2 linked regions of the Pleomorphomonas sp. PLEO genome follow. The protein of the gene in region 1 interacts with the protein of each later gene in a pairwise test. Links are inferred from orthologs where the notes say so. Each region holds a gene or a part of one and is shown on either strand. Other genes may lie near its edges. The genes, in order: AB6N07_RS02650 and dsbD.

Region 1 (12,021 bases):
GATGCTGCGATGGAAGCGCGCTTTACGGCCTATGTCGAACTCGTCCGGAAATGGCAGCCGGTCAAGAACCTGGTAGCGCCGTCGACGCTGCCTGATATTTGGCGCCGGCACGTTGCCGATGGTGCGCAGGCTTTTGCCGCGCTTCCGGCAGCGAAACGATGGCTCGATCTCGGATCTGGCGCAGGTTTCCCAGGCCTCGTAACAGCCATTCTGCTTGCCGACATCGAGGGTGGCTCAGTAACCTTGGTAGAGTCCAATGGGCGCAAGGCAGCCTTTTTGCAGGCGGTGGCCAGAGAGTTGAAATTGCCGGCCAGGGTCGTTTCCGATCGCATCGAGTCGATACCGGAACGATTAGCGGATCCGGACAATCGATTCGATGCCGTTTCGGCGCGCGCGCTCGCCTCGCTCGACAAACTTCTGGCCTATGCCGAGCCCTGGTTGACGACTGGAGCGACCGGCGTTTTCCACAAGGGCCAGGATTTTGACGCGGAGCGCCGGCAAGCCGCTCTCGCGTGGAGTTTCGATCTGGTAGAACAGCAGAGCCGGATCGAGCCCGACAGTCGCATAGTCCTCGTCGATCACGTCCGCCGGCTGTTAACCGCCGGCCTTCCAAAGCAGGATGCCCGCCGATGAACCGCCTTCCCTTGAGTCCCCGCGTGTTATCGTTGGCCAACCAAAAAGGTGGAGTCGGCAAAACCACGACGGCCATCAACCTTGGTACGGCGCTCGCCGCCATCGGCGAGGAAGTGTTGATCATCGACCTCGACCCGCAGGGCAATGCGTCAACCGGCCTCGGCATCGATCGTAAGTCGCGCAAGGTGTCGACCTACGATGTGCTGATCGGCGAAGCGGAGCTTCGGGAAGCATTGGTGCCGACGGCGGTCCCGCGCCTCACCGTGGCGCCATCAACGCTGGACAATCTTGGTGTCGAGCTGGAGATCGCCAGTTCCGGGGACCGTGCTTACCGCCTCAGAAAGGCGATCGCCCGGCATGTCGAGGCGGTGGAGGCCGGTGGAGAAAAGCACTTCACCTATGTGTTGATCGACTGTCCGCCGTCGCTCAATCTTCTCACCATCAACGCCCTGTCGGCATCGCATTCCATCCTGGTGCCATTGCAGTGCGAGTTTTTCGCGCTGGAGGGGCTTTCGCAGCTTTTGTCCACCGTCGAGCAGGTTAAGCGCAGCCTCAATCCCGAGCTTGGCATCCACGGAATCGTGCTCACCATGTACGATGGTCGCAACAACCTGAGTGCCCAGGTAGTGCAGGACGTTCGCACCAACATGGGGGATGCCGTTTACGAGACGATCATTCCACGCAACGTTCGGGTTTCCGAAGCGCCCTCTTATGGGAAGCCGGCGCTGCTTTACGATCTCAAGTGCAGCGGCAGTCAGGCCTATCTGAAGCTGGCCTCCGAGATCATCCAGCGTGAGCGGCGTTTCCGCGCCGTCGCCGCCTGAAGCGTTTCTGATCCGAAATTAAATCTACCGCAGGGTGCGGGGCATCAGACTACAAGACCCTGTTTCCAGCTGGATTTCAGAGGTCGATGAAAGCGAAGGGGAAGTCATGAGCAGCGTCAGCGACGAGAGCGGACGTCGACGGCTCGGCCGGGGGCTTGCGGCGCTGATTGGCGACGCCAGCTCGGAGTTCGAAGTGGTGGAGCGGGTACGTGGTCTTCGCAAGGTGGCGATTGATCTCATCCGGGCCAATCCCAAAAACCCGCGCCGGCTGTTCAAGGAGGCGGAACTCGACGAACTGGCTGGCTCGATCCATCAGCATGGCATGATCCAGCCGGTGGTGGTGCGACCGGCGCCGGGTGGCGGCAACGGTTTCGAACTGATCGCCGGCGAGCGGCGCTGGCGGGCGGCGCAGAAGGCCGGCCTGCACGAGATCCCCGTCGTTATCCAGGATGTTACTGACCGCGAGGCGATGGAGATCGCCATCATTGAAAACGTTCAGCGGCAGGATCTCAATCCGCTGGAAGAGGCGATGGGCTACGATCAGCTGATCCAGGAATTCGAATATACGCAGAATGACCTTGCCGCGGTGATCGGCAAGAGTCGCAGCCATGTCGCCAACACGCTGCGTCTCCTCAAGCTGCCGGAATCGGTGAAGCAGTATCTCAACGATGGTGCGATGACTGCTGGCCACGCCCGCGCGCTAATCGCCGCGCCCGACCCGGCGGCGCTGGCCAAGCGCATCGTCGAGGAAGGCTTGACGGTGCGTTCGGCCGAGACGCTGGCGCAGGCTACCATTTCCGAGCCACATGGCCGGGCAAAGACGGCAAAACCCGATAAGGATGCCGATACCCGCGCGCTCGAGAAGCGATTGTCGGACGTATTGGGATTTTCCGTGGAGATCCGTCACAAGCCTGACGGCTCCGGCGAAGTGCGGCTGCGTTACGGCAGTCTCGATCAGCTCGACGATATTGTCCGCCGGCTTGAAGCCTGAGACTTACGAATTCGATTCGTACCCGAAAGATTCGCTAACGAAACGCCCCGACGGTCACCCGCCGGGGCGTTGTCATTTCGGATCCGTATCCGATTTTCATAGATTACGAATTCTCTTTGAAGATCATTTGGATAGCGGATTTGAAACGAACGACGACGCGCGCCTTATGAAACAGATCGTCAGCGCTGCGATAATGCCCTGACCATGCGATCGATGCCTTCGTCGAGCAAGGCGCGTGGGCAACCGAAGTTAAGGCGAACATGCTGGTCATCGCCGCCGAAGCTCGGGCCGGGATTGAAGGCAACCTTGGCCTTGTCGAGGAAGAAGCGGTAAGCGTCGCCAAGCTCAAGGGCCGAGCAATCGAGCCAGGCGAGATACGTCGCCTCAGGAGCGTTGATGCGGATTTCAGAGATTTCCCTCCCGAGACGACCGATCAGATGGTCTCGATTGGCCTCGAGATAGGAGAGAAGGGCGTCTTTCCACGGCCGGCCGTGCCGGAGCGCGGCTTCCGTGGCAACGAGGCCGAGAACATTGGCGCCTTCGCTCATGCCTAGGCTGGCAGCGGTAAATCGACGACGCAGCTCGGCATCTGGAATAATGGCGTAGGCCGTCTTGAGACCAGCGATGTTGTAGGTCTTGCTGGCAGCCATCAACGTGATGGTGCGGTGGGCGATCTCCTGCGACAGCGCGGCGATCGGCACGTGTTTCTTGCCGCCGTAGACGATGTCGCAATGAATCTCATCCGAAATGATCACGGCGCCGGATGTGAGGCAGGCTTCGGCGATGGCCTCAAGCTCGGTTCGCGTCCGCACTTTGCCGGTTGGATTGTGCGGATTGCACAGCAGGAACGCTTTTGCCTCGGTCAGCGCGGTGGTTAGCTGGCCGATATCGATCGCCGAGCCTTCAGAGACTGGCAGAACCGGCACGTCGACGCGGGTGAGCCCCCAGTTGCTAGCAGCGGCGAGAATTGGCGGATAGACGGGCGTCTCTACCACCAACCGGTCACCTGTCTGTGTGAACGCCTTCAGGGCCTGGTTGAAGCCGGGCACTACACCGGGCAGGAACACAACGTCGGCCGGCGATATGGACCAACCGTAGAGGTCTTGCATGTCGGCGGCGATCACGTCGCGGAGCGTCGCGGGGCCAGGGCCACCGTAGCCAAATATCGGATGAGCGAGCCGATCGCGCAACGCAGCGGCTATGGGTTCGGCAACCGGGAAGTCCATATCGGCCACCCACATTGGCAGCACACCCTCCGGATAACGGTCCCATTTCGAGGTGGGTACCTGCCGTCGGTCGAGGACGGTATCGAAGTCGTGGGCAGCCATGGAGGAAATGTCCTTTTCGTAGAAGCGGATCGGACAACACTAGACCCAAAGGCGGGAGCTGATCCAGCCCTTCAGGCTCCGCAAGAGACGATGCTAAGGCAGTCGGTCAGCCGGCTCGCTTGGGTTCGATGAGATCCCAACGATTGCCGTAAAGATCCTCAAAGACGGCGACGGCGCCATAGGCTTCAAAGCGTGGCTCTTCCAGGAAGCGAACGCCTAGGCTTAGGAACAGAGCGTGGTCGCGGGCGAAATCGTCGGTTTCAAGGAACAGGAAGACGCGGCCACCTGTCTGGTCGCCGATGTGCGCCGCCTGTTGCGGTCCATCGGCACGGGCGAGCAACAGCGCGGTGCCGCCCTTGGCCGGACCGACCCGCACCCAGCGCTTGTCATCGCCGAGCGGTGTGTCCTCGAGCAGCAAGAAGCCCAGCTTACCGACGTAAAAAGAGATCGCCTCATCATAATCGGCGACCAGTAGCGCCAAACTGGCAATGGTCCGATTCATGCGGCCTCCTTGGGAGGGGCCGGCTGCTCGATGGCATGGCGCGACAGAAGCGGCAGCTGGGCGATCGAGAACACCAAAGTTAGCGGCATGATGCCCCAGACCTTGAAAGCGACCCAGAATTCTGTCGTCTGGGTGCGCCAGACCAGCTCGTTGAGGATCGCAAGCAGGAAAAAGAACAGACCCCAGCGGATCGTCAGCTTGCGCCAGCCAGCATCGTCAAGATGGAAGGCACCGTCGAAAACGTAACCGAGCAGCGTCTTTCCAAAGAGGAGGCCGCCCAGCAGCGCACCGCCGAACAGGCAGTTGACGATGGTCGGCTTCATCTTGATGAAGGTGTCGTCATGCAGCACCAAGGTCAGCGTGCCGAAGATGGCGACGACGATGCCCGTGACCAGCGGCATGATGGCGAGGCGCCGATTGATCATCCAGGATGCGACCAGCGCTACTGCCATCGCTGCCATGAAGGCGCCGGTGGCGGCAAAGATACCGAAGCGGCCGTTGGCAAAAAAGAAGACGAGAAGCGGTCCAAGTTCCAGCCCGAGTTTGAGCCAGGGGTTCTCGGTTTTGCGGGCAGCAGCGGGCACATCAGTCATCGATCACTCCTGGCGAGCAGCCATCACTTGTACTTGGAATAGTTGATCTGGAACCACTCGGGATTCGTTGGCGTACCGATCTTGGTCTCGTAGATTGCGACAGTGGTGTCGAGCCCCTGATCGTCCGTCACGGTCCACTGCTTCAACTCGGTGGTCTTGGCGTCGAAATAAAGCGTCAGATGGTTGGTGACAAAGGTACCAGGGTCCTGAAGGCGGATAACGATGAAATCGGAATCGGCGCTGACTGATTGCACGACCGCTTCTTCAAGAAGATCGATGTTCTTGTCGAGCAGGAAACGCAACGGCGTCTCCGACAGAAGGTAAAGCGTCTGCGACTGCATGGCCTTGTCGTCGACCGCTACCGTCCGGCCATCGACCGTGATGTCGAGTTGCGCCGGTGGATAGTAGCGGAAGCGCATCTTACCCGGGCGGTCGATGACGAAATAGCCGGTGGTTTCGCTGCCATCGGGCGCCGTCTGCAGGAACTTGCCTTCGAAGCTTGTGATCGCGTTGAAATAGCGGTTGACCGCCTGCACGGTGGTAAGCTGTTCGGGCGAGAGGTTGGCGAGGTTGGGTTTGGCAAGTGCACCCGTTACCGAAACGGGGATCGCCGCTGCCGTGAGCGCCAGTGTCAGGCCAGCGGCGCCTACGCCATTCAGGAACGCGCGGCGCCCCATCCTCAAGGTTTGAAACATCGCGGACCCTCTCCTTTGTCGCCTCCCGCGCCGGTGCGGGACGTTTCGGCAAACGATTCTCTTCACTTAAAGACCAGATGATGGCGAAACAAGGTGGAGCTTCTTCCATCATCTTGACAATACGGCCGGTGACGCCAAAGACAGGCACGACAGGTCGGCGCGATGGAGACCGTTGCCTGACTGACCCTTGCTACCGGCCTTGGCGATCTCGGCGGAGAATGGAGGAGAACATGACCATTTCCGAAGCACTTGGACGGGTGCGGGCAGCGATCGAAGGCGCCGAGGCGGAAGCCGACCGGCCGGCCGGGTCAGTGACGCTGATTGCCGTCTCCAAAACCTTTCCAGAGGCGGATGTCCGTATGGCTATCGCCGCCGGGCAGCTGGTTTTCGGCGAAAATCGGGTTCAAGAGGCGGCAACCAAGTTTCCAGCCGTGAAGGCGGACTTTCCAGCCATAGAGCTGCATCTGATCGGACCGCTGCAGTCGAACAAGGCACACGAGGCGGTTGCCCTATTCGATGTCATCCACAGTGTCGATCGCGAGAAGATCGCCGCCGCGCTTGCCAAGGAAATGCAGGCGCAAAGCCGTTTTCCCAAGCTGCTCGTTCAGGTCAATACCGGGGAGGAGCCGCAGAAGGCCGGCGTCGCACCGCGTGAAACGGTAGATTTCGTGAAACGTTGCCGCGAGGTGCACGGCCTCACCATTGCCGGGCTGATGTGCATTCCGCCGGTCGGCGATCCGCCGGCACCGCATTTCGCGCTGCTGGACGAACTGGCGCGGCGCGCCGGTGTTGCTTTCCGCTCGATGGGCATGTCGTCGGATTACGAAACGGCGATCGGCCAAGGCGCGACGCATGTACGCGTCGGTAGCGCCATCTTCGGCTATCGAGATTACGGCGCTGCCTGAGTGGCGAGCGCCTTTTCGATCGCCGGCATCAATTCGGTCGAAATCCGCTCCCGCGTGAGCGGCCCGACCAGCTTGGCGGCGATGCGGCCATTCGCCACCACGAAGGTTTCCGGTACGCCGTAGACACCCCAGTCGATACCGACGCGGCCGTTTCGGTCGGCGCCGATGGCAGTGTAGGGATTGCCCAGACCGTTGAGGAAACGCAGTGCCTGATCGTCGGCATCCTTGTAGTTGAGGCCGTAAAGGCGGATCCGCTGGTCTTTTGTAAGGTCGGTCAGGAGCGGATGTTCAGCTCGGCAGGGCGCGCACCAACTGGCGAAGACATTGACGACGAAAACGCCTTTGGCGAGATCGTCGTTTGAGAGACCGGAAACCGGCACACCATTCCGCGTCAGACCGGCAACGCCTTCAAGGCGGAAATCGGGTACTGGCTTGCCGATCAGCGCTGATGGGACTTCCGACGGATCGCCAGCGCCAAGCCTTGAATAGAACAAGACGGCAAGCGCCAGAAACAAGGCGAGCGGGACGAGCGCGAGAAATCCGATGCGGCGTGATGGCTTGCTCACGCCTGCGTCTCCAGGGGCGTCTCGGGTGCCAGGCGGGCGGCGGCGCGCGCCGAGCGTCGGGTCAGGCCACGCGCCTCGAGCGCGGCGAGCGTGCTTTTGAGCCGCCAGTGATCGAGGATGATCCAAACCGTCAGGCCCAAAGCGGCGAGCGCCGCCGCCCCATAGCTCAGGAGAATGAAACCGGCGTAGGGACCGAGGAGAGCGATCATCTGATAGCTCCGGCGGCTGTCAGGCCGAGGGCACGGATGCGCCGACGCAGGATCTCGTTGCGCATGGCGGCCAGATGCAGGGTGACGAGAAGACACGTAAAGGCCAGCGCCATGGCCGCGAGTGGCACCAGCATGGTGGCATCGATGGTCGGGCCGCCGATGCGGAACACCGAAGCGGGTTGGTGCAGCGTGTTCCACCAGTCGACAGAGAACTTGATGATCGGCAGGTTGACCGAGCCGACGAGGATCAGGATCGCAGCGGCGCGGGCGCCTCGGGTTGGATCCTCAATCGTGCGCCAGAGGGCGATGAGACCGAGATACATGATGAACAGCACCAGCACGGAGGTCAGGCGCGCGTCCCACTCCCAATAGGTGCCCCACATCGGCCGGCCCCACAGCGAACCGGTGACCAGCGCGAGGGCCGTAAACGTGGCGCCGATCGGCGCGGCGGCGCGAGCGGCGACGTCGGAGAGCGGGTGCCGCCAGACCAGTGTGCCGAGCGCCGAGACGGCCATGATCGAATAGGTCAGCATGGAGAGCCAGGCGGCCGGCACGTGAATGTACATGATCCTGACCGTTTCACCCTGGAGGTAGTCGGCTGGTGAGCGAGCTACCAGCGCAAGGCCTCCGACGAACAGAACAACAGTCAGTCCGGCCAGCCAGGGAATCAGGCGGCCGGCAAACGCCAGAAAACGGGTAGGATTGGCCAGGTCGGCGAGGGACATGCTTGCCTCGGGGTGGGCGATAGGCGCCAGTCGCGGCTTCGACGTATTCCAGGCTGCACACATAGCGATTTCGTGGGCGGCCGGCAATCCGGGGCTGTCCGAGGAACAAACGTCGGTTCAGGGATACGGTCAGTCACCGAGCCCGGCAATGGCGCGGGCGAAATCGCGGGCGGCGAAGGGCTCGAGATCGTCGATGCCCTCGCCAACTCCGATGAAGTGCACTGGCAGGCCGAATTTCTCGGCGATGGCAACGAGAATACCGCCGCGCGCCGTACCGTCGAGCTTGGTCATGACCAAGCCGGTGACGCCGGCGGTGCGACCGAAGGCTTCCACTTGGGAAACGGCATTCTGGCCGGTGGTGGCATCGAGGACCAGCAATACGTCGTGTGGTGCCGTGGGATCGATCTTGCGGAGAACGCGGACGACCTTCTCAAGTTCGGCCATCAGCTCCGCCTTGTTCTGCAAGCGACCGGCGGTGTCGATCATCAGGATGTCGATGCCTTCGGCTTTCGCCCGAGTCAGTGCGTCGAAGGCGAGACCGGCCGAATCAGCGCCGACTTCGCGGGCAACGATCGGCACATTCGCCCGTTCGGCCCATACTTTCAGCTGATCGATGGCGGCGGCGCGAAAGGTGTCACCGGCGGCCATCATGACTTTTTTGTCCTCGGCAACGAACTTCGAGGCGAGCTTGCCGATCGTGGTGGTTTTGCCGGAACCATTGACGCCGACCACGAGCACTACATGGGGCGCCTTATCCGTCTTCAGCGTGAAGGGCACGGCGACCGGGGCGAGCACCTTCTCCACCTCGGCGGCAAGGATCGTTTTCACTTCCTCGTCGGTGATGTCTTTGCCATAGCGCTCGGCCGATAGCCGCTCGGCGATGGCCGACGCAACGGCGACGCCGAGGTCGGCCTGAATCAGCACGTCTTCCAGTTCTTCAAGCGTGTCGGCATCGAGCTTGCGCTTGGTGAAAATCGAGACGATGCCGCCGCTGAGCGCCTGCGAGGAGCGCGACATGCCACTCGTAAGTCGATGAAACCAGGACGGTCGATCAGCAACGGCCGGTGCGGCAACAACAGGCTCATTCAGTGATTCACGTGGATCGGGCGTTTCCCGCCCGCCACCGAACCAGCGGCCGATGAGACCCGGCTTCTTGTCGTCCGACATGTCGTTGGTCCTTCGCCTCAGGCAGCCTTGGAAATGAGGGCACGGTCGGTGCGGCCGGTGACGATGGCCGGCACGATTTCGCCGGGCGCGCCCCGGTCGATCTCGGTGAGCGTAAACTGTTCAGTGCGGCCGAGTCCGTTTTTCTCGACGAGCACCGCGTGATGGTGACCGGCCTCGCCGTCGAGGTGGGCACGAAAAGCGGCATCACCCTTCTCTCGCAACCTAGAGGCGCGTATCTTTATTTCGGCTCGCTCAACTTGTGTCATTCGCGCGGCGGGCGTGCCGGGGCGCGGTGAATAGGGGAAGACGTGCAGATGCGTGAGGCCGCAATCATCGACGATGGCAAGTGAGTTCTGGAACATCGCCTCGGTTTCAGTCGGGAAGCCGGCGATGATGTCGGCGCCGAACACCATGTCGGGACGAAGTCGCCGGGCTTCATCGCAGAAGCGGATGGCATCGGCCCGGAGATGGCGGCGCTTCATCCGCTTCAGGATCAGGTCGTCGCCATGCTGGAGCGATAGATGCATATGTGGCATCAGCCGCTCCTCCTCGGCGATCGCCGCCATCAGGTCCGGATCGGCCTCAATTGAGTCGATGGAGGAGATGCGGAGGCGAGACAGTTCCGGCACTTCCTTGAGGATGGAACGGGTGAGGCGACCGAGGCGAGGGTTGCCGGGCAGGTCATCGCCATATGAGGTAAGGTCGACGCCCGTCAGCACCACCTCGGCATAGCCGTTCTCGACGAGCCGGCGCACCTGGGCAACCACATCGCCCATCGGCACCGAGCGCGAATTACCGCGGCCGAAGGGAATAATACAGAAGGTGCAACGGTGGTCGCAGCCGTTCTGCACCTGGACAAAGGCACGGGTGCGGCCCTCGAAGCCATCGACGAGATGCAGCGCCGTTTCGCGCACGCTCATGATGTCGTTGACGCGGGTCTTTTCCTCGGCGGATACGCCGAAATCGGGGATCGCCTGATAAGCTGCTTCGGTGAGCTTGTCGGCATTGCCGACCACCAGATCGACCTCTGCCATGCCGGCGAACAGCTCGGGCGAGGTCTGGGCGGCGCAACCGGTGACGACGATGCGAGCGTCGGGGTTGGCGCGTCGGGCGCGGCGGATCGCCTGCTTTGCCTGCCGCACCGCCTCGCCGGTTACGGCGCAGGTGTTGACCAGCACGGCCTCCGAAAGGCCCGCTTCGGCCGCCTTCTGCCGCATCACTTCCGATTCCGCCGTGTTGAGGCGGCAGCCGAAGGTGATCACCTCGATCGCCATGCTTTCGTTCCGATGCTTGTGTTCAGACCGGCTATATGGCGGAAAGGCGCGGAAATTGCCAGAGCGGAAACCGCATCGCAAACTGACTCAGGACGGCCGCCGGGCACGCAGGACATGCAGGCCGAAATCACCATCGCCGGTTGGGGGTTCACCCAGATAGCGTTCACGAAGCTCCTGAAGATCGAGATCCTCGACATCTGAAAGACCAAGAGCAGTGAGTTCGTTGACGAGTATGTTTGGCGTGGCGAGGCCAAGCCAGGGTTCGCCGGTACTGGCCGCTTTGGCCATCAACGCCTCTGTGACGGCGCGCCCCTTCGGGGCCTGGTCTTCCGGAGGCGTCGAATAGTCAAAGACGACTTCTGAAGCGGGGAGGCCGGCAATGAAGCCGAAAAGCGCCTGTCGCGTTTCCGCCGGAAGATAAATGACAACGCCGAGCATTTGGAAGAAGGTCGGCTCATCAGCGCGCCAGCCAGCCGCGGCAAGGGTTGAGGCAACGTCATCCTCGCCGAATATCGTCGGCACCAGCGAAAGGCCGGCCGGCAGCCTGGGCCCGAAGCGCAACAGCCGACGATGCTTGTCGGCCTGGGTTGCCGGATGATCGACTTCGAAGATCCGGAGGCCGGCCGCGCGGTAGGGATTGCGAAGGCCGAGGGTATCGAGGCCGGCGCCCAGTATCACCACTTGGCGACAGCCGCGCGTTACCGCCTCTGCCAGCGCGTCGTCGGCATACCGGCTGCGGGCAGCCATGAGGAAGCGCATTGTCCGATAGCCGGGCACGATAGGAAGACCCATCATCAGCGGGGCGCCCTCAGGTCCAAGCATATCCTCGGCGAACGGGTCGCGGAATACCCGGCCATCATCTTGTGTCTGATGCGCGGCCCGCAGGGCAGCGACGACCAGGGCTGTGTTGCTGGCAGTGCGGTGTTCCATGTAACCGCCTCCATAAACTGAACCGCGTCAGGCGGCAGCTGGTGCGAAGATATCGTCCGACAGTAGGCCACCATGTTCGAACTCGGTGGCGCCGGTCATCAGAATGCGGTTCTCGGCCGTCCAGTCGATGACAAGGTCGCCGCCGGGAAGCGTCACGCGCACCGTGCGTCCGGTGCGCCGGGTGCGGGCGGCCGACACAGCGGCGGCGCAGGCGGCGGAGCCGCAGGCGCGTGTCAAGCCGGCGCCGCGCTCCCACACCTTCAGCGTCAGCGCGTCGGACGCCGTGACGTGGGCGAGCGAGATGTTGGCGCGTTCGGGAAATATCGGGTGATTTTCCAGCATGGGGCCAATGGCGGCCAGATCGTAGGCTTCGACGTCGTCGACCCAGAAAATGGCGTGGGGATTGCCTATGTTGGCGACCGAGGGCGAATGCAGGATAGGTGCGTCGATCGGTCCGATCTGCAGTTCGATGGCGCGGGTGTCGGCGAAGGGTTCGGCGAGCGGGATGTCGTTCCAGGCAAAGCGTGGCTCGCCCATATCGACGGTGACGAGGCCGCCCTCAGCCTGGGCGATGCACAGGATGCCGGCGCGCGACTCAACAAAGACGGGCGAGGGCGCGCCGGCCTCGAAGAGACGCGTGCCGACGCAGCGGGTGCCGTTGCCACAGGCAAAGCTCTCC
Region 2 (11,900 bases), 1.6 Mb from region 1 along the record:
GCCAACCAGATCGGCGAGGTGGTCGACCTGATTTCCAACATCGCCGCCCAGACCAACCTGCTGGCGCTCAATGCCACCATCGAGGCGGCCCGCGCCGGGGAGGCGGGCAAGGGCTTCGCTGTTGTTGCCGCCGAGGTGAAGCAACTGGCCGACCAGACCGCCAAGGCCACCGAGGAGATCGGCCGCAAGGTCGGCGAGATTCAGGTGGCCACGCATACCACGGTGGAATCGATGTCGCAGATCACCAAGACCATCGTGGCGATCCAGCAGGCCTCGCAAGCCATCGCGTCGGCGGTCGAGCAGCAGGGCGTTGCCACATCGGAAATCGCCCAGAACACCCAGCGCGCCGCGACCGGCACCACCGATGTCACGGCCAACATCTCTGGCGTCAGCAGCGCCGCCGAGGTGACCGGTGCCTCATCGGTCGAGCTGATGCGGCTGTCGGACGAGCTGACGACACAGGCCTCCAGCCTGCAGACGGAAGTCCAGCAGTTCGTGGAATCGCTGCGCGCCGCCTGATCGACGCCGAAACGCCTAAGATCATCATTTGGCCCGGCCATGCGCCGGGCCATTTTCATATCTGGGTCAATGCTCGTACTCGTGTGCCGATCAGATCAGCGGCGAGCATGGCTCGGGAGCGAGCAACGTCGTTTCGACCGACACGAAGTTGGAAAAATCAAAACCCACCATGTCGGCCTTGAACAGGTCGCTGGTCATGTAACGGTCGCTTTCGATCGCTGGGTCGGAACCCTGCGGGTAGTTGACGAGCGCGATGACTTTCGTGGGGGCGTCGGGAACGGTAAAGACGCCGTGGGTGGTGATGCCGAATGCCTTGAGGCTTTCGATGTGCTTGATCCAGATGGCGCGATAGGCCTCGGCGGCCTGGGCCGATTTCAGGGTGTAGATGCGGAGCTGAAATGTCTTCATGATGGTGTTCCTGTGAGAGGTTTCGGGGAAAATACCGTCAGGTCAGGGCGGCGATCTTCAGGTAGCCGGCGATCAGATCGCCCATGATGGTGCCGGCCGGCACGATGGTCCTCAGCAGTCCGAGATTCTGGCCGACGACGAGGCTGCCGTTCACGGTGTCGCCGTCGATGGCCGCCTTGCGAAGAGAACCGCTGCCCATCTGGCGAATGCGCGCCGACGCCTCGGCCTCCGGCAGCTCGCGCTCGATGCGCAGCATCGTATCGGTCAGGCCGTTGCGGATGCCGCGCACGCCGTCGCCAGCGGCAACGCCGGTGAGGACGGTGTCGCCCTCCGAGGCGGCGACGATGGCGATCTTGTAGTTGGCATGAATGGGGCATTCCTCGGCCACCAGGAAGGCGCTGCCGACCTCGACGCCGAGCGCGCCGAGCATGAAGGAGGCGGCGACGCCGCGCCCATCGGCGACGCCGCTGGAATTGATCACCGGGACGGACACCGCGTCGACCACCTGCGGGATCAGCGAGAAGGTGCCGGTGAAGCCGAAGATATGCCCACCGCCGTCGCAGCCTTTGACCGACAGGAAGTCGACGCCGGCTTCTTGATAGATTTTCGCTTCCGACACCGTCGCCACCTTGCCGATGGTGGTAACGCCGTGGCGCTTCAGCGCTTCGACATACAGGGGCAGCGTGTGGAAGAAATCGGGGAAGGTTTCGATCTCGATCACCTTGACCTGCTCGCGCAGCGCGATGTCCATCAGCTTGTCGGCGTCGGGCAGGCAGGTGATGATGTTCATGCCGAAAGGCGCGGCGGTGAGCGCCCTCACGGCGCGGATTTCGGCCTCCACGACGGCGGGCGGGCAAAAGCCCAGGCCCATGATGCCGAGGCCGCCGGCGTTCGAGACGGCGGCGGCCAGCCGGCTGTCGGAGGCCCAGGCCATCGGCCCTTGCAGGATCGGATAGCGGATGCCGAGCGTGTCGCAGATAATGTTGCCCATGATGCTCTCCTGCCCGCGCCGCCGGTGGCGCCGACAATGCCCCTTGCCGGGTCCGTATCGAATTTAATACCGAACGGGATCGTTTTGTTTTGTCTGCGAGGAAGCTAGGAGTATAGCTATGGAAGGTCAACAACTGAACGATCACGTTCAATAACGAACGCGAGATGAGGTGGGCATGGCGGGCGTGGACAGGGTGCGGACGAGGGGCGCGCGCACGGTGGAGCGCATCTTCGAGGCGGCGCGCCGGCTTTTTCTCAGCCACGGCGTTTCCGAAACGTCGATGGAGGCGATCGCCCAGGAGGCGGGCGTCAGCAAGGCGACGCTCTATTCCCACTATGGCAGCCGCGATGAGCTGTTCGCGGCGGTGATCTGGGCACTGGCCGCCGATCGCTTCTCGTCGATCGTACTATCGGGGAGCGTCGGCGCCGAGGATTTGCGCAAGAAGCTCGAGCATTTGGGCTTTGCCGTGCTCGATCTGCTGCTGTCGCCCGACACGGTGGCGTCCAACCGGATGGTCAGCGCCGAGGCCCGGCGGTTTCCCGATCTTGGCAAGCTGTTCTACGACAATGGGCCCGATCGGCTGAACGGCCGGCTGGCGGCGCTGTTCGAGACGGCCATGTCGGCCGGCCTCCTGCGCAGTTGCGACAGTCGCGACGCCGCCAAGCACTTCATCGGTCTGGTGCGCGGCGATTTGCAGCTGAGGGCGATGCTGGGCGACGAGGCGGCCCTGTCGGACGCCGAACGCCGGCACGCTGTGACCACCGGCGTCGACGTCTTTCTCGCCGCCTACGCGGTAGAGTAGCCCGTGCCGGCGCCGACGGACGAACCCACTGCCATCGGCCGCCCCTCAGCGCGTCGGGCTCCGAGGGGCGCGGCAAATCTCATTTGCCGTTTCCCGACGATGAGGCTTGCCGTTGGCGGGCTTCGGCGATCGCCGCGCGGAAGCCGTCGTAATCCAGCGTCGAGGTGATCAGCGGCCCGATCAGGTAAGTCGGCGTGCCCTGAAGGCCGAGCGCATCGGCCTGATCCATGTTGCGGGCCAAGAGAGCGGTGATGTCACTCTTCTTGGCTTCCAGATCGGCGTTTAGGCGCGGCATGTCGACGCCGGCCGCCGCGATGGCTTGCTGCATATCGTCGTGCGACACGGCGCGGCCAGGCATGGTCATCAACGCGTGGTGGGCGCGCTCGTAGGCGCCCTGGTAATGGGCCGCCAACGCCAGGCGGGCGCCGTAGACCGACGCCTGCGTCAGGATCGGCCAATCCTTGTAGACGAGGCGGATGTTGCCATCCTCGCGGACGGCGCGATCAAGGTCCGGCTCGGCCTTCTTGCAGAACGGGCAGTTGTAGTCGGCGAAGGCGACGATGGTGAGGTCCCCCTTGGGATTGCCGCCTTCGGGGGTGGCGGGATCGTGGAGAACGTCGTCAAGGCTCACTTTCGCGGCGAGGGCCGGACTAGATCCGATGCCGAGGACGGCGGCCAGTGTCGCCGTGGCGCCGGCAAGGAATGTGCGTCGTTGCATGGGAATCCCTTCGTGGAATTGTCAGGCGCCGGCGGCGGTGAGCCGCGCGGCCAGATCGGAGGCGCTGATGGCGCCGACCAGCCGCGAACCGGGGATTTCCCGCTTGTTGGCATCGAGCAGGAACAGGGCCGGCGGACCGACGACGCGGAAGCGTGCCATGAGTTCCTTGGCGTTGGCGGTTTGCGCCGTGATGTCGACGGCGATGCGGGGTGTTTTGGCGAGGCGGTCGCTGAACTCGGGCTGGGCGAGGATCTTTTCGTTGGACTTGCAGACGGTGCACCAGTCGGCGGTGAAGACGACGAGCACCGGCCGGCCGTCGGCGGCCTCGGCTATGAAGGCTCGATCGAAATCGCCCGGCCGCGTCAGGTGCAAGGCGGCGGTGTCGGTGGCCTGCCGGCCGGCCAGGAAGGCGAGCGGGCGTAAGGGATCGCTGCTGCCACCGGCCGCGCCGACGATCAGCACCGCGCCATAGAGCGCCACTGAGAGACCGGCCGCCTTGGCGAGGCGGGGGCGCCAAGAGCTCGTCCGCTCGATCCGGTCGAAGGCGCCCAGGAAGGCGGCGAAGGTGACGGCCCATACGCCCCAGAGCGCAAGTCCGGCTGGGGGAGGGGTGAGCCGCGTGCCCAGCATGATGGCGATGGCCAGGAACATGAAGCCGAAAATTCGCCGGAAACCGGCCAGCCAGGGGCCGGCCTTTGGCAGGAGGCGCGCCCCGAACGTGCCGGCCGCCAACAGCGGCAGGCCCATGCCAAGGCCGAGGGCGAACAGCGCCACGCCGCCGCGCGCGGCGTCGCCGGTGTCGATCGCATAGAGCATGGCGGCGGCCAGCGGCGGCGTGACGCAGGGTCCGACCACCAGCGCCGAGCCAAAGCCGAGCAGGGCGGCGCCGCCAATCGAGCCGCCGCGCACCGGCAGGCTGGCGATGCGGGTGGCGATGAAGGCCGGCAGCGACAGCTCGATCAGCCCGAACATGGCGAGCGCCAGCGCGACGAAGACGGCGGCCGACAGGCTCAGCACGAGCGGGGTTTGCAGGACGGCCTGGAGATTGGCGCCGCTCCAGCCGGCGATTAGGCCGGCAAGGCCATAGGCCGAGGCCATGGCCACCACATAGGCGGCCGACAGGCGAAAACCGCGCCATGCCGAGGGACGCCCCGCCGCGCCGACCAGCAGCCCTGACAGGATGGGGATCATCGGGAAGACGCAAGGGGTGAAGGCGAGCAGCAGGCCAAAGCCGACGAAGGCGGGCACGATGGTGAGCAGGCTGCCGGACAGCGCCGCCTCGGCCCCGGCATCCGCCGATGTCGCGTCCACGGCTTGGCCTTGGCTGTCCGGCGCGGGCGGTTCCTCGATCAACAGCGAGGCGCGCGGTCGCGGCGTCACCGCCAGCGCGGCGAGATCGACCTGGCTACGGATCGGCGGATAGCAGATGCCGGACTCGGCGCACCCCTGGTAGGTAACGTCGAGCGCGCCGCTTGGCGGCAGGCCGGCCACCGTCAGCGCGACATCGTCGTGGTAGACCTCAACCGGGCCGAAGTTGGGATCATCCTTGGTCTCGCCGGCTGGCGTGGCGAGGGCAACATCCCGCCCGGCGATCGTCGCCTTCAGGCTGTTCCGATAGAGGTAGGTGCTGGGCGCCACGGTCCAGGCGAGGCGGAGCGATCCGTCGTCTTCCCGGCTGGCGGTGAGCACGAACACCTTCTCCGCCGGAGGCGGCATCGTCGTCTCGGCCTGGGCGGCAAGGGCCGAAAACAGCAGCGGCAGAAGGAAAAGGAGGGCGAGCCTCGCCTTGATCGAATGGAACATACCGCCAGCTCCCACGCTTGTTTCCACCTGTTTCGTGGGGGAAAGTGTACATTTCCACCCCACTTTGAGGCGGTCGTAAGGCAAGCGAGGACCATCCGTGATCCGGCATGGAGGCGAGGCTGGGTGTGATCGAGCTGTCATCAAGGCCTCTTATCGGAGGCCTTGAATCTTGGTGGTATCGCAGCCGAAGCTATAGGCTAGATCGCCTTATTTCTTGGGAGCCGGACCGTACCCGAAAGTGAAGCTCGATCCAAATTTGCGGTATATGAATACTTTCCGCCCGGAATCCTGCAGCCCTTTAAATATGAAGCCATCAACAGATCCAGACGCCAACCGATTGACCTTGAAGCCCTGATATTCGCCGGGGCAGTCGGTCTTTGTGCCGATCATGACCACTTTAGGCGGGGCGCGTTTGCTGGTTTCAAACACCGGCTTTTCGTATTTTGCATCGGCCAATACTTGGCACTGTCCGGTGCCGATCGGCACATAACCGAACCCGCCGCTTGAGTTCGATGTTCCCGCGGCGAAAAGGGCGCCTGTGGTGCTCAAAAAAAGGATATTCGCGACAATAAGAACCTTCATTACATGCTCCTAGTGGTTAGTATATTTCACATATCGCATTGGTGTGACGACGCAAAAATCAAATATGTTTGAATTGGGCCTGTGTCTTAGGGAGTAGTCCTGTCCTTCAGCTTGGCTCTGGTAGGGTCCAGAAATCTATCACTCCGTCACATACCATTTCCTGTGGTTGGTCTGTTGCATAGGAGATGCGCTCCAGACCGCCACTCCTGGAACCGATTGCAATAGCCACCGCGCTATTATGCGTAAAATCCCAGAGATCCTCAATCCCTGAATGCGATCGTGCTGGCTATGTGCGGATGGCCTTCCCAATTCGCAGCGCGGAGCGTTCCGGCTGCGCTTGGATTAAACGCGCCAAGAATGACAGCGTCGCGCCGCCGCAAATATCGGAAATTGCTTCAGAGATTGGCCACTCCTCTTCGTCAGCCTCCGCGCGCCGCTCCTGCCTTGCCGGCTTCTGCTCATTAACGTTTTCTAAATAACGCCATCGAGTGGCATCGGTCTATTTCGCCTGGGGCGAAGCGTTGTGGACGTTAATGCCACAGTAAGGCGTGCTCTTGCGCGTTTCGTGTTGAGTGTTGGCAGATTACTATGCGTAAATCAGTGTCCATTTTTGGTTCGTGTTTCTGATTTTATTTCATATAAGCTGTTAATATTTCTTATGTTTTCTGATTTGTATGATTTTAGATTGAAGTCTGAATTTTCATATTTCGATGTGGTGGGATTGGTTTGGACGCGGGACCTCAGTGGCATACGAGAGCTAGGACAGATACAAAATGTCGACTTCTTCCAGCGTCATCAGCTCCGTTTCGTCGGCATCGAGTTACGCTTCATCCGATGTAAGCTCGATCGATTGGAGCGGGCTGATCGATGACCTTTACTCCGCCAAGCTCTCCGCCACTTCCGGCTACGACGACAAGATCTCGGTCAACGACCTCAAGATCTCCGCCTACAACGAGGCGATCGATTTGCTGGGGACGCTGCGGGGCGCTGCGTCCACCTTGCGCGCGGTCACCGATTCGACGGCCAGCAACGCCGACGTTTTTCTGGGCCGCAGTGCCTACCTGACCGGCACGGGAGGAGCAGACCCCAGTTCGGTTGTCACGGTGAGCGCCGAGCCGGGCGCGGCGCTGGCCACCTATGAACTGGCGGTCAATCAGCTGGCGACCAGCCACAAGGTCGCCAGCGGCGATTTCAGCTCATCGGCGTCGGCGCTTGGTCTGTCGGGCAGTTTTGCCATTGGCGTCGAAGGCGGGGAGGCCGCCACGATCGCCATCAACGAAGATATGTCGCTGGCCCAGATCGCCGCCACGATCAACCAGACCAGCGCGGCAAGCGGTGTGCGGGCAAGCGTGCTCAAGGTATCGGATGCGAGCTATCAGCTGATCGTCTCGACGTTGGAAACCGGGCAGACGCTATCGGTTTCCGACGGCGACGGCGTCCTCGCCGATCTCGGCATCGTTGACGATCGTGGCGCCTTCAGCGAGGAGCTGCAGGCCGGCAAGCCGGCCATCTTCACCATCGACGGGGTGACCGTTTCCCGATCGTCCAACGAAGTCGACGACGTGATCGATGGGCTGACCCTCTATCTCGTCGGGACGACCGGGACGGGGCAGGCGGTCAACCTGGAGATTGACCAGGATCTTTCCGAAGTCAAAAACGCGGTGGAGGCCTTCGCCGATGCCTACAATGCCTATCGCGCCTGGGCGCTGTCGCAGCAGGAGACGGCCTCAAGTGGCGGCGCTTCCGGCAAAGCGGTTTTGTTTGGCGACAGTACCATTCGCGCCATCAACCAGCAGCTCGGCTCGGCGCTGGCCTTCTCTTTCGACGATGTTTCCATGTCGTCGATCGGTCTCAGCTTCGACGGCAGCAACTATCTGGAATATGACGAAGCGACACTCAACAAAGCACTGAACGAGAATGTCGATATCGTCCAGCAGCTGTTCTCCTATAAATTTGAAAGTTCGTCGAGCGATCTTGGCATTCTCTATCGGGGCAGCAAGGCGCCCAGTACCTTCACCCTCGGCATCACGGTTGGCGACGACGGCAAGATCAGCGACGTCACCGTCGATGGAGAGCGGGGGCTGTTCACGGTCACCGGCACGGGGCACGGCCTCAAAGGCGCGGCGGGGACGGCCTATGAGGGCTATACCTTGGTGTTCAGCGGCAGCACCAGCCAGACCGTCACGGTCAAGCAGACCGCCGGCATTGCCGAGCAAATCTTCAACGCCGCCAAGGGAGCGACCGACGCCAGCTCCGGCTCCATCTACACGGTCTTGTCAAACCTGACCGACAAGAATGGCGACTATCAGAATCAGATCGAGCGCATCACCGACAGAGCCGACAGCTACAAGACGAACATGACGGCCCGCTACGCCCGTATCCGGGCAAACATCATCAAGGCGCAGGCCATGCTCGCCTACCTGAACGCGCTGATGGATGCCCAGGCCAAGAACTGAATCCGGCTGCCGGCCTGGAGTACCGCGCGGAAAACCGGCTCCCGCTTTTCCAGGAAATTCTCTAGACGATCGCCTTGGCGGTGAAGACGAACTGGCAGCGTACGCCGTCGGGGGCGGCGATCCAGTCGGCGCGGCCGGCCGGATCGTGGGCGAGGCTGTTGCGGATCAGCATCGAGCCGAAGCCCTTGCCGCCGGCATCCTTGACCGGCGGTCCGCCGGTTTCGCGCCAGTCGAGCGTGACCCGCGCGCCACCCTGATCGGGGCAGGGGGTGATGTCCCAACCGATGAACACCCGGCCTTCGGGCACCGATAGCGCGCCGTATTTCAGGGCGTTGGTGATCAGCTCGTGCAGGGCGAGGGCGACGCCGAGGCCGGTGCGCGGCGCCAGCTCGGCGTCGCCGTCCGCTTCGATGACGATCCGATCGTCCAATTGGTAGGTGATGGTGAAGGTGTCGCGGACAATCGTCTGAAGGCGGCTGTCCTGTGGGCCGGCCAGGATGCGCATCTGCGCCTGGTTGAGCGCGGAAATGCGTTCGACCAAGCTCTTGCGGGCCATTTCCAGCGATGTGGCGCGACGCAGCGTGTTCTCGGAGATGATCTGCATGATCGTCAGGATGTTCTTGACGCGATGGGCGCTCTCGCGCGCCACCATATCGAGCCGCTCCTCGATCTGCTTTCTCTGCGTCAGGTCGTGCACGGCGCCGAGAACGCGCTCGGGCTGGCCATAGGCATCGCGTACGATGGTGCCGCGCGCGCCGATCCAGGTGACCCGATCGCCTACCAGCAGCTTGAATTCGTGGGGTATCTCGATATCTGGGCTGACGCCGTTGGCCAGGCCGGTCATGCGAACGGCGTCATCGGGGTGGATGCGGCTCAACACGTCGTCCATCGACACGCCCTCGGGCGTATCCGGCAGTTGGAACAGTTCGCGGAACAGCTGTGTGCCGCGCACCCGGTTGCTCCGGAGGTCCCAATCGTAGGTGCCGAAGCCGCCGCCTTGCTGGGCGAGCTGTAGCAAGTCGGTTTGTCGCTGGAGATCGCGCTGGGCGCGCCAGCGTTCCGTCACGTCGTAGCCCTGCACGAAAATGCCCGTCACCTCGCCGCCGCCATCGCGGATCGGCTGGTAGACGAAGTCGACGTGCCTGAGTTCGGGCTGTGTCTTGCCCTCGCCTTGCAGCAGCACCGGCACGGCCTGTCCCGAATAGGGTTTGCCGGTCAGCCTGACGCGATCGAGGACGTCGATGAAGCCCTGCTCGACGATCTCCGGCAGCGCTTCGGCTATCCCCCGGCCGATCAGGTTGTCGCGGCCGACCAGCCGCCGATAGGCTTCGTTGGCCAGTTGGAAGGTGTGGGTCGGCCCCATCAGCGCGGCGATGAAGCCGGGGGCCTGCTCGAACAGATCGCGAAACAGGGCGATTTCGCCGAACAGCTTCTCGCTTGCCGCCTGCACGGCTTGCGCCCGCGCCAGCAGGCCGGATTCGGCCATGTTGGCGCGCGCATCGCGCTGGCGCAGGGTCTGAAGTTCCGTGACATCCTGGGTGTGCTGCAGAATATAGGCGAGCTCGCCCTGCTTGTTTCTGAGCGGCGTATGGGTGGCGCTCCAGAACCGGACCACCGGTGGCTCGCCGGGCCGGGAGGTGTTGTAGGGGATTAGCGCGATGTGGTCGGGCTGGTTTGTCGACAGCACCCGGTCGAACGATGTCGTCAGAATCCGATATTCGTCCGAAGCGGGATCGGCGGGGAAGGCCTCGAACAGCGGGCGGCCGATGATCTCGTCCCGGTCCTGGCGGCCAACAGTCTTCAAATAAGCATCATTGCAGCCGGCGATCACCAGCTCACGGGTAAAAATGACATAGGCGTTGGCCGACGCATTGAACAGATCCCTCAGATCGAGATCTTCCGCCGCCACATTGCTGAACATCAGGATCCCATTGAGTTGGAGGCATTCTAAGAATGACAAAAATATTTATATATTTCAATATGGAATGTTTATCCTAGCCCGGTCGCTGACGCTAGGAGATTCATGGGCGTAAGGGCGCGTGATAAACTGGCGCGGGGTCGCGAAGACTTATTGCGACAAGACGAAAATACCGGTCCGCTTGCGCGAACCGGTCTATCGGTGTCGATCGGCGATGTTCGCCGCCTGAAGCCCGGCAGCGCCGGGATCAGCCCTGGATGAAGGCGAGGACGTCGGCGTTGAAGCGGTCGGCTTCCGTCTCGGCGAGGCCGTGTGGCGCGCCGGGGTAGACCTTCAACGTGGCACCGGCGACCAGCTTGGCGGACAATTCGGCCGAGGCCTTGATCGGTACGATCTGGTCGTCGTCGCCGTGGATGATCAGCGTCGGCTTGTCGATGGCCTTGAGGTCGTTGGTGTAGTCGACTTCCGAGAACTCGTGCACGCAGTCGAACTGGCCCTTGATGCCGCCTTGAAGGCCGATGCGGCGGAAGTTCTCCCTGAGGCCCTCGTTGACCTTCGCGCCATCGCGGTTGAAGCCGTAGAAGGGGATTGTCAGGTCGAAATAGAACTGCGAGCGGTTCTTGGCCGTGCCCTCGCGGATGCCGTCGAACGCGGCGAGCGGCGTGCCGTTCGGGTTGGCCTCGGTTTTGAGCATCAACGGCGGCACCGCGCCGACCAGGACGACCTTGGCGACCCGGTCCGTGCCGTGGCGACCGATATAATGAGCGACTTCGCCGCCGCCGGTGGAGTGGCCGATCAGCACGACGTCCTTGAGATCGAGCGCCTCGATCAATTCGGCGAGGTCGTCGGCGTACCGGTCCATGTCGTTGCCGGTCCATGTCTGGTCGGACTGGCCGTGACCGCGGCGGTCATGGGCAATGACGCGGAAACCGTGCTGGCCGAAGAACAGCATCTGCTGGTCCCAGGCGTCGGAAGACAGCGGCCAACCATGCGAGAAGACGATGGGCTGGCCGGCGCCCCAATCCTTGTAGAACAGGCGGGTGCCATCGGCGGTGGTGAAATGGCTCATGATATCTCCCTTTGGTTAAATGCATCGTGTGCTATTAATTTGCACACGATTTATATGCCGGAATGAAAGGGCACTGTCAATCGCTTGCGAATTGATCGCGTGCGAATTATTGATGACGGCACGTGACGAAGCCATGACCAGCCGCGGTTTCGCGTCAGGAATAGCACTCTTGTTTACCTGCGTTTCCTGATGCAAAACGGCGCAAGTTTTGCTGGAATTGCCAAAAATACGAAGATCGAGCGGGTCGGCGAAGCCGGCCGGCTCTGGAGAGATGCCGATGCCCGCCGAGATCGCCACGGTCGATGCCGATCTGCCCCAGATTGGGGATCTCCTGTGCTTTTCAATCTATTCGGCCGGTCTCGCCTTCAATCAGCTCTATCGGCCCATGCTCGAGGAGATCGGGCTCACCTATCCGCAGTTCCTGGTGATGGTGGCTCTGTGGAGCCGCGAGGGGCGCACGGTGAAAGAACTTGGCGAGGCGCTGTTCCTCGATTCGAGCACGCTGACGCCTCTGCTCAAGCGCCTGGAAGCGGCGGGCCTGATCTCGCGGTGCCGCAATCCGAAAGACGAACGGCAGGTGCTGCTGGCGGTGACGGACGAGGGCAACAGCCTGAGAGCAAGGGCGGCTTCGATC

Evidence for each region.
Region 2: the proteins of AB6N07_RS02650 (region 1) and dsbD interact in binary tests that used the Escherichia coli proteins (3 or more experiments, as listed by UniProt). The link is inferred for Pleomorphomonas sp. PLEO from one-to-one orthologs.

What each region holds. Positions count from the first base shown.
Region 1 is NZ_CP166625.1:611,949-623,969, forward strand. Bases 5,247-8,220 are described here. They hold AB6N07_RS02650 (DsbE family thiol:disulfide interchange protein), read right to left. Parts: upstream 7,038-8,220; coding sequence 6,456-7,037; downstream 5,247-6,455. Other genes in these bases: AB6N07_RS02640 (outer membrane lipoprotein carrier protein LolA), read right to left, coding at 5,247-5,566; AB6N07_RS02645 (YggS family pyridoxal phosphate-dependent enzyme), read left to right, coding at 5,797-6,471; ccmD (heme exporter protein CcmD), read right to left, coding at 7,034-7,246; AB6N07_RS02660 (heme ABC transporter permease), read right to left, coding at 7,243-7,971; ftsY (signal recognition particle-docking protein FtsY), read right to left, coding at 8,101-8,220. In the rest of the region: 16S rRNA (guanine(527)-N(7))-methyltransferase RsmG, read left to right, coding at 1-633; AB6N07_RS02615 (ParA family protein), read left to right, coding at 630-1,457; AB6N07_RS02620 (ParB/RepB/Spo0J family partition protein), read left to right, coding at 1,564-2,448; AB6N07_RS02625 (MalY/PatB family protein), read right to left, coding at 2,628-3,776; AB6N07_RS02630 (VOC family protein), read right to left, coding at 3,883-4,278; AB6N07_RS02635 (septation protein A), read right to left, coding at 4,275-4,871; more of AB6N07_RS02640, read right to left, coding at 4,895-5,246; more of ftsY, read right to left, coding at 8,221-9,138; tRNA (N(6)-L-threonylcarbamoyladenosine(37)-C(2))-methylthiotransferase MtaB, read right to left, coding at 9,156-10,412; AB6N07_RS02675 (class I SAM-dependent methyltransferase), read right to left, coding at 10,500-11,342; dapF (diaminopimelate epimerase), read right to left, coding at 11,370-12,021. UniProt on the Escherichia coli protein: Involved in disulfide bond formation. Catalyzes a late, reductive step in the assembly of periplasmic c-type cytochromes, probably the reduction of disulfide bonds of the apocytochrome c to allow covalent linkage with the heme.
Region 2 is NZ_CP166625.1:2,227,060-2,238,959, forward strand. Bases 2,851-5,703 are described here. They hold dsbD (protein-disulfide reductase DsbD), read right to left. Parts: upstream 5,242-5,703; coding sequence 3,460-5,241; downstream 2,851-3,459. Other genes in these bases: AB6N07_RS10360 (DsbA family protein), read right to left, coding at 2,851-3,438; AB6N07_RS10370 (hypothetical protein), read right to left, coding at 5,449-5,703. Outside these bases: AB6N07_RS10340 (methyl-accepting chemotaxis protein), read left to right, coding at 1-519; AB6N07_RS10345 (NIPSNAP family protein), read right to left, coding at 610-927; AB6N07_RS10350 (NAD(P)H-dependent flavin oxidoreductase), read right to left, coding at 965-1,918; AB6N07_RS10355 (TetR/AcrR family transcriptional regulator), read left to right, coding at 2,094-2,720; more of AB6N07_RS10360, read right to left, coding at 2,800-2,850; more of AB6N07_RS10370, read right to left, coding at 5,704-5,823; flagellar filament capping protein FliD, read left to right, coding at 6,597-8,279; AB6N07_RS10380 (PAS domain-containing protein), read right to left, coding at 8,341-10,200; AB6N07_RS10385 (alpha/beta fold hydrolase), read right to left, coding at 10,445-11,266; AB6N07_RS10390 (MarR family winged helix-turn-helix transcriptional regulator), read left to right, coding at 11,544-11,900. UniProt on the Escherichia coli protein: Required to facilitate the formation of correct disulfide bonds in some periplasmic proteins and for the assembly of the periplasmic c-type cytochromes.